Regions from separate parts of the Arthrobacter sp. MDB1-55 genome, predicted to be linked through region 2. Evidence: riboswitches for the same ligand, from Rfam matches in the RefSeq annotation. Region 2 holds a riboswitch; the other holds the start of a gene.
What was found. Region 2 has a riboswitch for thiamine pyrophosphate ahead of AC5RU3_RS00605 (ECF transporter S component). Riboswitches for the same ligand answer to the same signal wherever they lie in the genome.
Positions count from the first base shown of each region.

Region 1: linked by a shared signal. The riboswitch ahead of AC5RU3_RS06480 (bifunctional hydroxymethylpyrimidine kinase/phosphomethylpyrimidine kinase) and the one ahead of AC5RU3_RS00605 (ECF transporter S component) in region 2 are both predicted to bind thiamine pyrophosphate.

Region 1 covers NZ_JBNHID010000001.1:1,353,806-1,361,106, reverse strand. The annotation lists gene AC5RU3_RS06485 (Rne/Rng family ribonuclease) at 1-2,532, shown strand, start outside; TPP riboswitch at 2,667-2,781, shown strand; gene AC5RU3_RS06480 (bifunctional hydroxymethylpyrimidine kinase/phosphomethylpyrimidine kinase) at 2,773-4,371, shown strand; gene rplU (50S ribosomal protein L21) at 4,526-4,834, shown strand; gene rpmA (50S ribosomal protein L27) at 4,892-5,152, shown strand; gene obgE (GTPase ObgE) at 5,283-6,884, shown strand; gene proB (glutamate 5-kinase) at 6,932-7,301, shown strand, end outside.
Region 2 covers NZ_JBNHID010000001.1:120,499-127,799, forward strand. The annotation lists gene AC5RU3_RS00580 (Na+/H+ antiporter subunit D) at 1-970, shown strand, start outside; gene AC5RU3_RS00585 (Na+/H+ antiporter subunit E) at 970-1,539, shown strand; gene AC5RU3_RS00590 (MrpF/PhaF family protein) at 1,536-1,793, shown strand; gene mnhG (monovalent cation/H(+) antiporter subunit G) at 1,801-2,184, shown strand; gene AC5RU3_RS00600 (DUF4235 domain-containing protein) at 2,211-2,471, opposite strand; TPP riboswitch at 2,599-2,714, shown strand; gene AC5RU3_RS00605 (ECF transporter S component) at 2,768-3,379, shown strand; gene AC5RU3_RS00610 (ABC transporter ATP-binding protein) at 3,381-4,871, shown strand; gene AC5RU3_RS00615 (energy-coupling factor transporter transmembrane component T family protein) at 4,868-5,665, shown strand; gene AC5RU3_RS00620 (sigma-70 family RNA polymerase sigma factor) at 5,808-6,320, shown strand; gene AC5RU3_RS00625 (COG4315 family predicted lipoprotein) at 6,322-6,912, opposite strand; gene AC5RU3_RS00630 (O-succinylhomoserine sulfhydrylase) at 7,063-7,301, opposite strand, start outside.

The sequences.
Region 1 (7,301 bases), 1.2 Mb from region 2:
CTGGATCCCTTCGCGGTTCCCGACTCACCGGTCTCCTTGCTGTTCCACGCACCGGACCTCACCGCCGTCGTGCCGCGGAATCAGCCGAAGACAGTCACACCCGAAGACACCGAAGATGACACCGAGGGTGACGACGACGGCCGCGGACGTCGTCGGAACCGGCGCAGCCGGAGCCGCAGCCGGGCTGTCGAAGGTGAGGCATCAGAGTCCGAGTCACGGAGCCAGGGGCCGGCAGAGTCCAGCGAGGAGAGCGAGTCGGTCACCTCCCGTCGTCGTCGTCGCCGTCGCCGCGGGGACGAAGACCTCGAACTGACCGGTGGATCGGACGATGACCCGCCCAACACCATCACGCGGGTGCGCGCGCCGCGGCAGAGCCAGGAAGCGCCGTCGGACCGCGTCACGAGCGTCAAGGGTTCCACACGACTGGAAGCCAAGAAGCAGCGCCGTCGTGAATCCCGCGATTCGGGCCGGCGCCGCCACGTGATCACCGAAGCGGAGTTCCTAGCGCGCCGCGAGTCCGTTGACCGCCAGATGGTGGTCCGCCAGAGCGATGACAGGATCCAGATCGCGGTCATGGAGGACGGCGTTCTTGCCGAGCACTTCGTGTCCAAGACCCAGCAGGATTCCCTGATCGGGAACGTCTACCTCGGCAAGGTCCAGAACGTCCTTCCCAGCATGGAGGCAGCGTTCATCGACATCGGACGCGGACGTAACGCCGTGCTGTATGCCGGAGAGGTCAACTGGGATGCAGCGGGCCTGGACGGACAGCCGCGCCGTATTGAACTGGCGCTGAAGTCAGGCGACTCGGTGCTGGTGCAGGTCACGAAGGACCCCGTGGGCCACAAGGGCGCGCGGCTGACCAGCCAGATTTCCCTGCCGGGCCGCTATCTGGTCTACGTGCCCGGCGGCTCCATGACCGGCATATCCCGCAAGTTGCCCGACGTGGAGCGCAACCGCCTCAAGCGGATCCTCAAGGACCGGTTGCCTGAGAATGCCGGCGTCATCGTGCGGACCGCCGCCGAGGGCGCCAGCGAAGAGGAACTGACCCACGACATCAACCGCCTCCGCTCGCAGTGGGAGACCATCGAGGGCAAGGCATCGTCCACCAAGACGCTGGCACCGGAACTCCTCTACGGAGAGCCGGATCTCACCATCAAGGTGGTGCGTGATGTGTTCAACGAGGACTTCTCCAAGCTGATCGTCTCCGGGGAAGAGGCGTGGGACACCATCGAGGCGTACGTGATGTACGTAGCGCCGGACCTCGTCGGCAGGCTCGAGAAGTGGACCCAGGACGAGGACATCTTCGCTGCCCGGCGCATCGACGAGCAGATCCACAAGGCACTGGAACGCAAGGTCTTCCTGCCTTCGGGCGGTTCGCTGGTCATCGACCGGACCGAAGCCATGACGGTTGTCGACGTCAATACGGGGAAGTTCACCGGTAGCGGCGGCAACCTTGAGGAAACCGTCACGAAGAACAACCTGGAAGCGGCCGAGGAAGTGGTCCGGCAGCTCCGGCTCCGCGACATCGGCGGCATCATCGTCATCGACTTCATCGACATGGTGCTCGAGGCGAACCGCGACCTCGTGCTGCGCCGCCTCGTGGAGTGCCTGGGCCGTGACCGGACCAAACATCAGGTTGCTGAAGTCACCTCCCTCGGCCTCGTGCAAATGACCCGCAAGCGCATGGGAACCGGTCTGCTTGAAGTGTTCGGCGAGAACTGCGAGCACTGCGGCGGACGCGGCGTCGTCACCCACGACGAGCCGGTCGAGCACCGCAGGCACGCCGTATCAACGGAGAACCACCAGCAGCACCTGCGGCAGGAAAAGATGTCCCGCAGCGAACGCAAGCGCCGCGCCAAAACCCAACAGGTCGAGGAGCACGTTCCCGCCCCCGAGCAGAAGACTGACGACGCCGAGCGTCAGGCGCGCGCCGAGGCCGCACGGGCAGCTCTCGCGAACATCGCTGCGGCGACTCACGCTGCGCATGAACACGACCACGACCACGATCACGAGGAGGCGGCAGCCGAAGCGCCGTCGTCGGGCCCTGTGCTGACGATCAACGGCGAGAAGGTGACGCTGCCGCGTGCGGAGAATGGGCCGGTCGTTCCCCGACCGGAGCCGGAGCTGACCCTCGAGAGCCTGACGGAAGCATTCAACCGCTTCCCGGCGGCCAGCGAGACCGAGCCTGATCCGGAACCCGCCTTCCGGGAGCGGAGCGGACAGACACCGGCTCGCAGCGTGACCGTTGAGCCCGCGCCGGAGATCTCACGTCCAGAGCCGGTGAAGCGCGAAACTCCCGCAGTGGACGCGGGTGCAGCGCCGACATCCGGTCGCCGCAACCGGAGGCATCGGGCCGCCAGCAGCGCGCAGGGCTCCGCCGTCAACGCAACTATCGAGCGCGCCGGCGAAGCGACGGCCGCCCCGTCGGGCGGAGCGCAGTACGTGGCGCGGGCCGAGAAACCCGCAGCCAAGCCGGAGAAGTCGGACGAGCCGATGATCCTGGGTGTCGGAGTGCCTGCCTCCGAGCTCTAGGTTCCGACACTTTCAGCGAACACGCCGTTCCCTTCCCCGAAGGGAGCGGCGTGTTCTGTTGTGAGGGTCAGCTTCTGTGACACGGCGCCTGAGCCCGAAACCAGACGGCCGGTCCGGGCAGGGGTAAGGTGGGACGAAGTGACACGCGGTGCCCGGTCCGGGCTGAGATAAGACGCGTTGAACCTGATCTAGAGATGGCCGCCGACACGCGGTCCTTGGCCTAGCGGAGGGATGTCGCGAATGAGTATTCGCACGCTCATGGAGCACACAGAATCATCAACCTACCCAGCACAGACGCGGACAATTCCGCGTGTCCTGAGTATTGCGGGTACCGACCCGACCGGGGGAGCGGGCATCCAGGCCGATCTGAAGAGCATCGGCGCGCAGGGCGGGTACGGCATGGCCGTGGTGACCTCCCTCGTTGCGCAGAACACCAGGGGAGTGCGGGCTGTCCACACGCCGCCGGCAGCTTTCCTTGCTGAGCAGTTGACCGCCGTCAGTGACGACGTGGTCATTGATGCGGTCAAGATCGGCATGTTGGGCGACGTGGAAACCATCCGGACGGTAGCCGGGTGGCTGCCCCGTGCGTCAGCTGCCGTCGTCGTGCTTGATCCGGTCATGGTGGCAACCAGCGGTGACAGGCTTCTGGCAACCGACGCCGAGGATGAACTGCGCGCGCTGATTCCGCTCGCCGATCTTGTGACACCGAACCTGCCCGAACTCGCCGTGTTGGTGGGTGAGCCGGTTGCCGAGACCTGGGAAGCTGCTCTGGAGCAGGGGCAGCGCCTCGCGGCGTCAACGGGAACGTCCGTTCTGGTCAAGGGCGGCCATCTCAAGGACCTCAGGGATGGAGGAGACACCGGGGAGGGAAATCGGGCGTGCCCGGATGCGTTCATCGACGCGTCCGACGGTGCCGGGACGGTGACGGAGGTCAGCGGCGCCAGGATCGCCACCCGCAACACGCACGGCACCGGATGCTCGCTCTCGGCTGCCCTCGCTACCGTCCAGGTGCGTACGCGCGACTGGCACGAGTCGCTGGTGATCGTCAAGAAGTGGCTGAGGGGCGCGCTGGAACGTGCCGACGAGCTGCAGGTGGGGGAGGGCAACGGTCCCATCCACCATTTCCATGAGTTCGAGCCGAGGCTCGGGGACAGGCCGCTCGTGGAACGTCCATTCAGCGAACAGGTCTGGGAGCTCACTGCCGGACACCGCAGCGCCATCGAGGCGCTCGGATTTGTGCAGGACCTGAGTGACGGTACCCTGCCCTCTGAACAGTTTGCCTACTATCTGGCACAGGACGCTCTCTACCTCCGTGAGTACTCACGGGTGCTGTCCAGGGCCAGTGCGCTGGCACCCACCGAGGCGGAGCAGCTGTTCTGGGCACGGTCCGCATTGAATTGCCTCGAGGTGGAGTCCGAGTTGCACCGGACGTGGCTTGCCGGACGAGAACTGACCGACACGCAGGGTCCCGTCACCAAGGCCTACGTCGATCATCTGCTGGCTGCCTCCGCCAATGGCGGGTACGCGGTGCTCGTGGCTGCTGTGTTGCCGTGCTTCTGGCTTTACGCGCATGTCGGCAGCGTTCTGCATGCGCGGTGGAGTGGTTCGAAGTCCGGACACGGGCACCCTTATGCGAGTTGGATGGAAACCTACGCCGATCCCGATTTTGCTGAGGCTACCGGGTGTGCGATTGCCTTCGCCGATGCGGCATTTGCCGGCGCGTCGGCGGGGGACCGAGCCGCTATGGTCGACGCTTTCGTTGCCTCCGCCTGGTACGAGCATGAGTTCTTCGACGCACCGACGCGTGTTGATTTGCGGGATACCGCAAAACTGCCGTAATCTAGATCTTCGGTGCTGCGCCCTTGTATGACTATTTTCGGGGCGTGGTTGTGCCGTGAGTGCACAGGCACCCCTCCGGCTGCGCTGCTAACAGCGTACGGTCCCGGAAACAGTAAGCAAACAGTTTTGATCGTCGAGAGAAGTGAGTTCCCAAGTGGTGTACGCGATTGTCCGCGCAGGCGGCCGCCAAGAAAAGGTTTCCGTGGGAGACCTCGTTACCCTTGACCGCGTCCCCGGTGAGGCCGGCAGCAGCTTCAAGCTGCCTGCTCTCCTTCTGGTCGACGGCGACAAGGTGACTTCAGCAGCACAGGACCTGGCAAAGGTCACTGTCACTGCCGAAATCGTCGAGAATCTTCGGGGCCCGAAGATTGTTATCCAGAAGTTCAAGAACAAGACCGGCTACAAGAAGCGCCAGGGTCACCGTTCAGAGCTCACCAAGGTCAAGATCACGGGCATCGCGTAACCCTCACACGGTTACTCGTTCCTCAGATTCTGTTCGAGAAAAAGGCAGGCATAACAGATGGCACATAAGAAGGGTGCGAGCTCCACTCGCAACGGTCGCGACTCCAACGCCCAGTACCTCGGCGTGAAGCGGTTCGGCGGACAGGTCGTTAAGGCAGGCGAAATCATCGTTCGTCAGCGCGGTACCCATTTCCACCCCGGCGCCAACGTTGGCCGTGGCGGCGATGACACGCTGTTCGCTCTGGAAGCCGGTGCCGTTGAATTCGGTACCCGCCGCGGACGCCGCGTTGTGAACATCGTGGGTGCGGCTGCCGAGTAGTACTCGCAACCGCACACCATAGCAGCGTTCACAAAAGCACTAGGGTGGGGTGAGCCAATCAGGCTCACCCCACCTTCTTTTAAGCCGGATAGACTCGGCACTGATGTGAGATTCTCAAGAGGAGTACACCGTGGCAAGCTTCGTTGACCGCGTAGTTCTGCACGTCTCGGGCGGCACCGGCGGACACGGGTGCGTCTCGGTCAAGCGGGAAAAGTTCAAGCCCCTGGGTGGCCCTGACGGCGGCAACGGCGGGGACGGCGGCGCCGTGATCCTGCGCGTTGACCCGCAGACGACCACTCTTTTGGACTACCACCACGCCCCGCACCGCCACGCTACGAACGGCGGCAACGGCATGGGCGACTGGCGGGAAGGCCGCAGGGGCGAAACCCTTATCCTGCCGGTCCCCGACGGCACTGTGGTCAAGTCCCCCGAGGGCGAGGTGTTGGCTGACCTCGTCGGCCCGGGCGCCGAATTCGTCGCCGCCGCTGGCGGGCAGGGCGGCCTCGGCAACTCCTCGCTGTCGTCGCAGAAGCGGAAGGCTCCCGGGTTCGCATTGCTGGGAATTCCCGGTGACGCACGCGACATCGTGCTCGAGCTCAAATCCATTGCGGACATCGCCCTCGTCGGATTCCCTTCGGCGGGCAAGTCCAGCCTGATTGCCGCCATGTCGGCCGCCCGGCCTAAGATCGCCGACTACCCCTTCACCACGCTGCGCCCCAACCTCGGGGTGGTGCAGGCCGGTGACGTCCGTTTCACCATCGCTGACGTCCCCGGACTCATTGAGGGTGCGAGCGAAGGCAAGGGACTGGGGCATGACTTCCTGCGCCACGTCGAACGTTGCGCCGCACTGGTCCATGTACTGGACTGTGCAGCACTTGAGACGGACCGGGACCCTCTACGCGACTTGGAGATCATCGAGGGCGAACTCGACCGATACGCCGTAGACATGAGCTATGCCGGGCCAGGCGGTGAGGTAGTGCCGCTCAACGAGCGTCCGCGCCTCGTGGCACTGAACAAGGTCGATGTCCCGGACGGCCGTGACATGGCCGAATTCGTTCGCCCTGAACTCGAGTCCCGTGGCTACCGCGTCTTCGAGGTGTCTGCCGCCAGCCACGAAGGACTCCGCCAGCTGGGGTTCGCCATGGCCGAGATTGTCCGCGATGCCCGCGAGAAGCTGGAAACAGCGCCGCCCGTTGTCACGCCCACCGTCCTGCGCCCCCGCGCGGTGAACGAGAAGGGCTTCGTCATCCGGCGCGAAGAGAAGAATCTCGAGCCGCTGTTCCGGGTGCTCGGTGAAAAGCCTGAGCGCTGGGTGAAGCAGACCGACTTCACAAATGACGAAGCGGTTGGCTACCTTGCCGACCGGCTCGCTAAGTTGGGCGTTGAGGAACAGCTCTTCAAGAGTGGAGCCAAGCCGGGGGATACCGTGGTAATCGGGGAAGGCGACGGCGTCGTCTTCGACTGGGAACCAACCATGATGGGTGGCGCTGAGCTGCTGGCCTCGCCCCGCGGTACTGACATCCGCCTTGAGGAGTTCGTTCGTCCCACACGCGAACAGAAGCGTGAGGATTACCAGAGCCGCAAGGACGCGCGTGCTGCTGCGCGGGCCGAGCTTGAGGCTGAAAGGAAGGCCGGCATCTGGACTGAGTCGGTCAACTACAAGCACTCAGGGCCTAAGGTTGCGAACGGCGAGAGCGGACCCGATGGCGGCACGGACAACGACGAAGTGTGACCGCACGGCCCTGTGTTGACCACTGGGGAACCAGACAGAAGGAATAGATGACCGCAAAGCGCCCGCTCAAGACCCGTTCCGGACTGGCGAAAGCCAAGAGAATAGTCGTCAAGGTAGGTTCGTCCTCTCTCACGTCACTCTCCGGAGGACTCTCCGACGAAGCGCTCTACGCTCTTTCCGATGTGCTTGCGGCCCGGCACAACGAGGGTACCGAGGTGATCCTCGTATCCTCGGGCGCAATCGCAGCTGGTCTTGCCCCGCTCGGGCTGGTGCGCAGGCCCAGCCAGCTGTCCTCCCAGCAGGCGGCCGCGAGCGTGGGACAGGGCCTCCTGATGGCCCGCTACACCCACGCCTTCGGCGCTCACGGCGTCACCGTCAGTCAGGTGCTGTTGACCCTGGACGACCTCATGCGGCGGA
Region 2 (7,301 bases):
ATTCGGCATCAAGGCCGCGGTTTTCCCGCTGTCCTTCTGGCTGCCCGACTCCTACCCGACCGCCCCTGCTCCGGTGACCGCCGTGTTCGCCGGCCTGCTGACCAAGGTCGGCGTTTATGCAATGGTGCGGACTGAGACTTTGCTGTTCCCCGGCGACCGCATCAACACGCTGCTGATGATCGTCGCCATGCTCACCATGATCGTGGGCATACTCGGCGCGCTCGCGCAGTCGGACATCAAACGTATGCTCTCCTTCACGCTCGTCAGCCATATCGGGTACATGGTGTTCGGGCTCGCAATCTCCACTGTGATCGGCCTGGGCGCCGCCGTCTACTACGTTGCCCACCACATCATCGTGCAGACCAGCCTTTTCCTTGTCACGGGTCTCATCGAGCGCCGGGGCGGAACGGCCAATATGGATCGACTCGGCGGACTTGCGAAAATCTCGCCCTTCCTGGCGTTGCTGTTTTTCATTCCGGGCATGAATCTTGCAGGTATCCCGCCGTTCTCGGGCTTCCTCGGGAAGCTGGGACTGCTGCAGGCGGGCGTCGAACTCGGGACACCGCTTGCCTATGTGCTGGTCGGAGCCGGTGTACTGACGAGCCTCATAACGCTGCTTGCGATCGCGCGCGTCTGGAACCGCGCCTTCTGGCGCCGGCCGGAGGACGCAACACACCCGGATCCGATCCTGATGGCAACCTCGACAGACGGCTCGGCGGTGACGACTTCCCGCAGGGTCGCTGGGCACAGCACCGGTAAGTTCGCGGGCAGGAGTGCCGTCAGTTTGCTGCCCAAGACCATGGTCGGCGCCACCACGGGGCTCGTACTGCTGGGCGTCAGCCTCACGGTACTGGGCGGCCCCCTCTTCGAGCTGAGCGACCAGGCAGCGCAGCAGATGTTGGACCGTTCCCCGTATATCGACGCAGTCCTCGGGGAAGGCGCAACCGAAGCGGCAGGAGTCTCACCATGATGACAAGGCAACGTATCCCGTTGCGGGTTGAATTGCCGCTCCTGATCTGGCTGGTGATCGTGTGGGGAGCGCTCTGGCAGGACTTCAGCCTGGGTAACCTGGCGTTCGGCGCCATCATTGCGTTCGCGGTCGCGAACTTCCTTTATCTCCCGCCGGTGGAGCTCAGCGGGCGGTTCAATCTCTTCTACGCCGTTGGGTTCGCCGGCAGGTTCCTCTACCAGCTGCTGCAGGCCAGCGTGCAGGTCTTCTGGTTGGCGCTCGTCCGTGGACCGAAGCTGAAGAACGCCGTGGTGCGGGTGCGACTGCGCAGCCCCTCCGACCTTCTGGTGACGGCGACCGGACATGCTTTGTCGCTGATCCCCGGTTCTCTGGTGGTGGAGGTGGATCGCTCGACGTCCACCCTCTACCTGCATTGCCTCAACGTCGCGACGGATGATGACGCCGAGAAGGTTAGGGAGAATGCCCGGCGCACCGAAGAATGGTTGATCAGGGTTATGGGGTCCCGTGAGGATCTTGCCCTGCTGCGCTCGGAAGCGCCGCATCACCTCGACGGAAGGGCGCACCAGTGAGCATCGTTCTTGGCATCATCGCCGTCATTCTGGGAGTGTCTGCGCTCTTCGCGATCTACCGGGTGGCTCGCGGCCCGTCGATTCTTGACCGCGTGCTTGCCGTGGACGTACTCCTGGCGATCGTGGGAGGAGCACTGGCCGTAGACATGGTCGTCAATGGGCACACGAACACGCTGGTGATCCTCGTGGCGACATCCTTGATCGGTTTCATCGCGTCGGTGACCGTCGCCCGATTCGTCACCGAGAAGAAGTGAGCCGCTGATGGATGCTGCCCTGGATACCCTGACCGCCGTCCTGCTCCTCGGAGGGGCGCTTATGTCGCTGGCTGCCGCCGTCGGGCTTCTGCGGTTCCCGGACCTGCTGAGCCGCATGCACGCGGCAACCAAGCCGCAGGTTCTCGGGCTGCTGCTGTTCCTGTTGGCGATCGCCGTTCAGCAACGTTCGTGGGCGGTTGTGCCCGTACTGATCGTGTGCTGGATTTTCCAGCTCCTCACCGCTCCTGTCTCAGCCCATATGGTGGGCAGGGCGGGCTACCGCACCAAGCACCTCCGTAAGGACCTGCTGAGCATGGACGAGTTGGACGACGTCGTGGAACACGCGGCCACCAAGCGCCGTGAGGCGGGCGACCGCGCGTCCAGGGACTGACCGGAATGACTGTCACCCGGTGATTGTCAGGTGAGGTCGCGGGTGTTCTCGTAGCGGCGGATTGCCTGCTGGGTGGTGCGGTTGGTGAGCACGCGGATGGTGGTGCTGACGGAACCGGAAATGATCGCGAAGGCCAGCGCCGAACGCAGGCTGTTCTCCAGGCCTTCCTTGTCCTTCGGGGGCTCGTTTCCGGTGACCCGCTTCCAGATGAAGTCGACAAGCTGCGTTCCCACGAGGCCCGCCCCGATGCCCAGTCCAACACCCATCAGTTTGAAGATCGCGTTCATGGTGCCTCCTTCAGTCGGCTTAGTTTTGCTCCCAGCCTAGCGTTATCGGGACCCTCCGGTGGGAGGGCACCGAAGATCACGACGACGACGGTGCCTCCGTTCCCGGGTGTAGAGTTAATCTCGCTCAAAACAACGACAGGGGAGCGCAGCCACGTACGTGGTGGGCGCTGAGAGTGCGGACCACCGCAGACCCTCGAACCTGATCCGGCTAGTACCGGCGAAGGGAGTCGAGTTCTCAGGGCGACCGGCGTCCTGCCGGAAGGCCTTCCCCTCCTGTACCCAGGAGGATTTCACTCATGACTGCTACACACAGTCCTACACCGTCAACATCCCGCCGCCGCTTCGAATGGCGCGTCGTGGATATCGTGGTCGCCTCGGTCATCGCGGTGGCCGTAGGCGTCATCTTCTTCGCCTGGTCCGCCGGCTACAGCGGCGTGGCAGCCGTGACTGCGGCGTACCCGCCGTTGGCCGGCCTGTATTCGGGTGGCTGGCTCATCGCCGGTGTGCTGGGCGGATTCATCATCCGCAAGCCGGGCGCTGCCATCTACTGCGAGGTCGTCGCGGCTGCCGTTTCGGCGCTCATCGGCACCCAATTTGGAGTTGCCGTGCTCTTGTCCGGCCTGATCCAGGGCATCGGGGCCGAGCTGATCTTCGCCCTGTTCCTTTACCGCCGCTGGAACCTTGGGGTCGCGCTTCTTGCCGGGCTGGGCGCCGGACTTGCCCTCGCCGTCAGCGAGAACATCATGTACAACGCAGCATGGACCATGGATCATAAGCTGATGTACGGCGTTTTTGCGGCCGTCTCCGGTGTAGTGCTCGCAGGGTTGCTGTCCTGGCTTGCCACTCGCGGCCTGGCGAGGACCGGCGCTCTGTCTTCCTTTGCTTCGGGCCGCACGGCTGACGTTTAGGGTGAGCCCGACGACGGCCGGCCCGGCTGCAATCACCGCCCAGGGCTGGGGATGGCGTCACCCTGGCCGGGCGCGGTGGGCGGTGCGCGACATCGACCTGACCATCGACGCCGGGCAGCGCGTATTGCTCCTCGGCGCCTCCGGTGCAGGAAAATCGACTCTGCTCCACGGACTCGCCGGAGTGCTCGGCGAGCATGACGAGGGAGAGCAGACCGGCTCGCTCGCGGTCGACGGCGTCAGCCCCGCCGCTGCTCGCGGACGTTCCGGACTGGTCCTGCAGGACCCGGATACCCAACTGGTCCTTGCGCGCGTCGGTGACGAGGTAGCGTTCGGCGCCGAGAACCTGGCCGTGCCGCGTGCCGAGATCTGGCCGCGCGTGAGGCGGGCGCTTGACGACGTCGGTCTTGATGTCCCGCTCAACCACCCCACCACTGCACTCTCCGGGGGTCAGAAGCAACGACTTGCTCTGGCTGCCGTCCTCGCCATGCAGCCCGGATTGCTGCTTCTTGACGAGCCAACCGCCAATCTTGACCCCGCAGGGGTGATCGAGGTGAGGGACGCCGTCGTACGGGTGCTGGACCGGACCGCTGCCACGCTCGTCGTGGTGGAGCACCGGGTCGAGGTATGGGCCGATGTGGTGGACCGCGTGATCGTACTGGATTCCGACGGCGGTATTCTCGCGGACGGCGAACCGGACGCCGTGCTTCAGCGAAACGCCGTGCGCACCCGGCTCATAGAAGCCGGGGTATGGGTACCCGGTCACCGGCCCGCTACTCCCGCCGTTCGGCAGGGTGCCGGCGAGGACCTCCTGCAGGCTGCCGGGTTATCTGTCACACGCACCAAACGGGGACCTGCGGTGCTCAGCGGTGTTGACCTCATCCTTGGTCAGGGCGAGGCGGTCAGCGTGCTCGGACCCAACGGAGGCGGCAAGTCCACGCTCGCCCTCACGCTCGCAGGGCTGCTGAAGCCGCGCGCCGGCAAGCTGACAGCACTGGACCCGCTCGCCCGCGGAGTCGGGTCCACGCCGCAGAACTGGAAGTCCGCGGAATTGGTCAGCCGGATCGGCACGGTGTTCCAGGAGCCCGAGCACCAGTTCCTGACCAACACTGTGCTTGAGGAACTCGAGTTCGGACCCCGCCGGGTTGCCCGGCAGAGCGAAGCGGACATACGACGCCGGATCGACCCCATCGCGGAACGGCTCAGGCTCACGGGACTGCTGAAGGCCAATCCCTTCACGCTGTCCGGAGGTGAGAAGCGGCGGCTGTCGGTGGCGACCATGCTCGCCACAGACCCGGACATCCTGATTCTGGATGAGCCCACCTTCGGTCAGGACGCGAACACCTGGGCTGAGCTGATCGGCCTCCTCGCCGAGCTTATCCATGCGGGTACCTGCGTGGTATCGGTGACCCATGACCGCGAGTACACCACGGCGCTCGGGAGCCGCATCGTGAGCGTCGACGGACATTCCGCAACGCTGGAGGTAGCGGCGTGAGTGTGGACATCCTGACTCCGGAGATCACTGGCCGGTTCCTTCCTCGGGCCAATCCGCTCTCGAAGCTGTTCGCCGCCGTGGTGATCACCGTCGTCGTCATGCTCAGCGTGGACTGGGTCAGCGCCGGCGTGGTTCTCGCTTCTGAACTGCTCCTTCTGCCGCTGCTTGGCATCAGCATCCGGCGGCTGCTGCTGCGGACCTGGCCGTTCGTCCTCGCGGCCGTCGTCGGTGCCTACGGGACCGCGCTTCTCGCGGAGAAGACCGGGCGTGTCCTGTTCGAGCTGGGGCCCGTGCTGTTCACTGAGGACTCGGTCAACGCTGGTTTAGCCATCGGGCTGCGCGGGCTCGCAATCGCGCTTCCGGGCCTGTTCCTGCTGGCCAGTACCGACCCGACCGACCTCGCCGATGCGCTCGCGCAACGACTGAGGGCTCCGCACCGGTTCGTGCTGGGAGCGCTGGCGGGGATGCGGCTCGTTGGGCTGCTCTTCGACGAATGGCGGACCCTCGGGCTGGCCCGGCACGCCCGGGGAGTGGGCCACGAGGGCAATCCGGCGGCACGCCTCGGAAACTTTCTCGGTCAGGCCTTCGGGCTCATGGTGCAGGCGATCCGACGGGCAACCCGGCTCGCCGTGGCCATGGAGGCACGTGGTTTCGGTGCGGGACCACGCACCTGGGCCAGGGAGAGCACCTTCAGCCGCGTCGACATCGTGGTGGTCCTGGTTGGTGTGGCGATCGCCGGGCTGGCTGCCAGCGCGTCCGTGCTGGCGGGGACCTGGAACTTCATACTGGGCTGACGGACTGCGGTCCAGCACCCTGTCGGAATAGGCCATCGAGGGGCATGATGAAGGAGGCCGCAGGTTTTTCCCAACCTTGCACCGCATGAATGGGTAAGAACTGCGGTGGAATGGCTTGGGATGTCGAGTGTGGGGAACGAACATGGCCGAAGGGCAGCCGGACTGGCTCAGCGTCATCAGGGACAACCATCTGCGCCCTCTCCGGCGGTTCGTTCACCGTCTTACACCGGACGCCTTCCTGGCCGATGAAGTCGTCCAGTTGACTCTGTTGCGTGCCTGGGAGCATCCGGTGATGCGGGGGCACACTGAACTGGAGATCCGCGCGTGGCTTTTCGTGGTGGCCCGCAACATTCTCGTTGACTCATTCCGCAGCGGGTTCAGCCGCCACGAACTTGACGTGGACGAGGTCCCGGATACTCCTTCCCGCGACGAGGTCGAACAGCTCCTGACCTCCTGGCTGCTGACGGACGCGCTCAACGAGCTCTCCCCGGAACACCGGGATGTGGTGCTGCACTTCTACTTCCGCGGTGAGACCGTGGCCGAGATTTCACGGTCCCTCTCCATACCGGAGGGGACCGTGAAATCCCGGCTGCACTATGCCTTGCGCTCCCTGAAGAGTGCGCTCCTTGCCCGCGATGTAGTCCCTGGCGGGTAGGTCACTGAATCATGGTGCCGTCAGGTGCGACGACGTACCACACCTCGTTCACGCCCTGACCGTTGGTGTCGCCCGGTGCTTCATCTTCGGCGAAGTAGTAGATCGGCATTCCGTTAATGGTCACCTGCAGCTCGCCGTCGGGCGTTTCAATGGTGCCGACTTCGCCCGTGACGCCTTCGACCTCCGGAGTCTCGCTGTCGCTGAGCACCGGCGGCCAGGCTTCAAGGCAGCCACCTTCGCAGGCGCTGACGCCGGAGTCCGGCTCGTCATTGGTGAAGTAGTAGACCACCATGCCTTCGGCGTCGACCACAACTTCACCGAGGTCCGTCTCGGCGACGCCGAGGGGAGTTCCGACGGTTCCGCCACCGGCTGCCTCACCGGACGGTTCCTCGGATGCCTCCTCTGTAGCTTCCTCCGTGGTCTCCGCCTCTGTGGTCTCGGTCTCCGTGGGTTCCTCAGTGGGTGGTGCTTCTGCAGCAGTCTCTTCACCTGCGGGGATGTCCTCGGTCTGCGTGTCGGAGCCGCCACAACCGGTCAGCGCCAACAGGCAAACCGCGATGACGGCGAAAAGGACGCGTAATGCTTTACTCATGTTGATTCCTCCCGTGATCACCCCCTGGACACCCGGGGGATGGGAGTGGCCACTTGACCCCTCTGCTGGGAAGACGCAGGAAGCACCCCCGAGGTTCAACGCGGAGGAGAACTCACAGGTGAATCCCAGCTTCGGGCGATTACGGGCAGGTCAGGAGGCGAGCGCCTTACCCAGATCCGTCTGCAGGTCGCTGACATCCTCGAGGCCCACCGAGAGCCGGATGACGCCGTCGGACAGGCCGATGGCGGCGCGGCCCTCCGGCCCCATTGCCCGGTGAGTGGTGGTGGCAGGGTGGGTGATCAGGGTCTTCGAATCGCCGAGATTGTTCGAGATATCGATGATGTTCAACGCATCGAGCAGCGCGAACGCCCGCTCCTTCGCCCTACCCT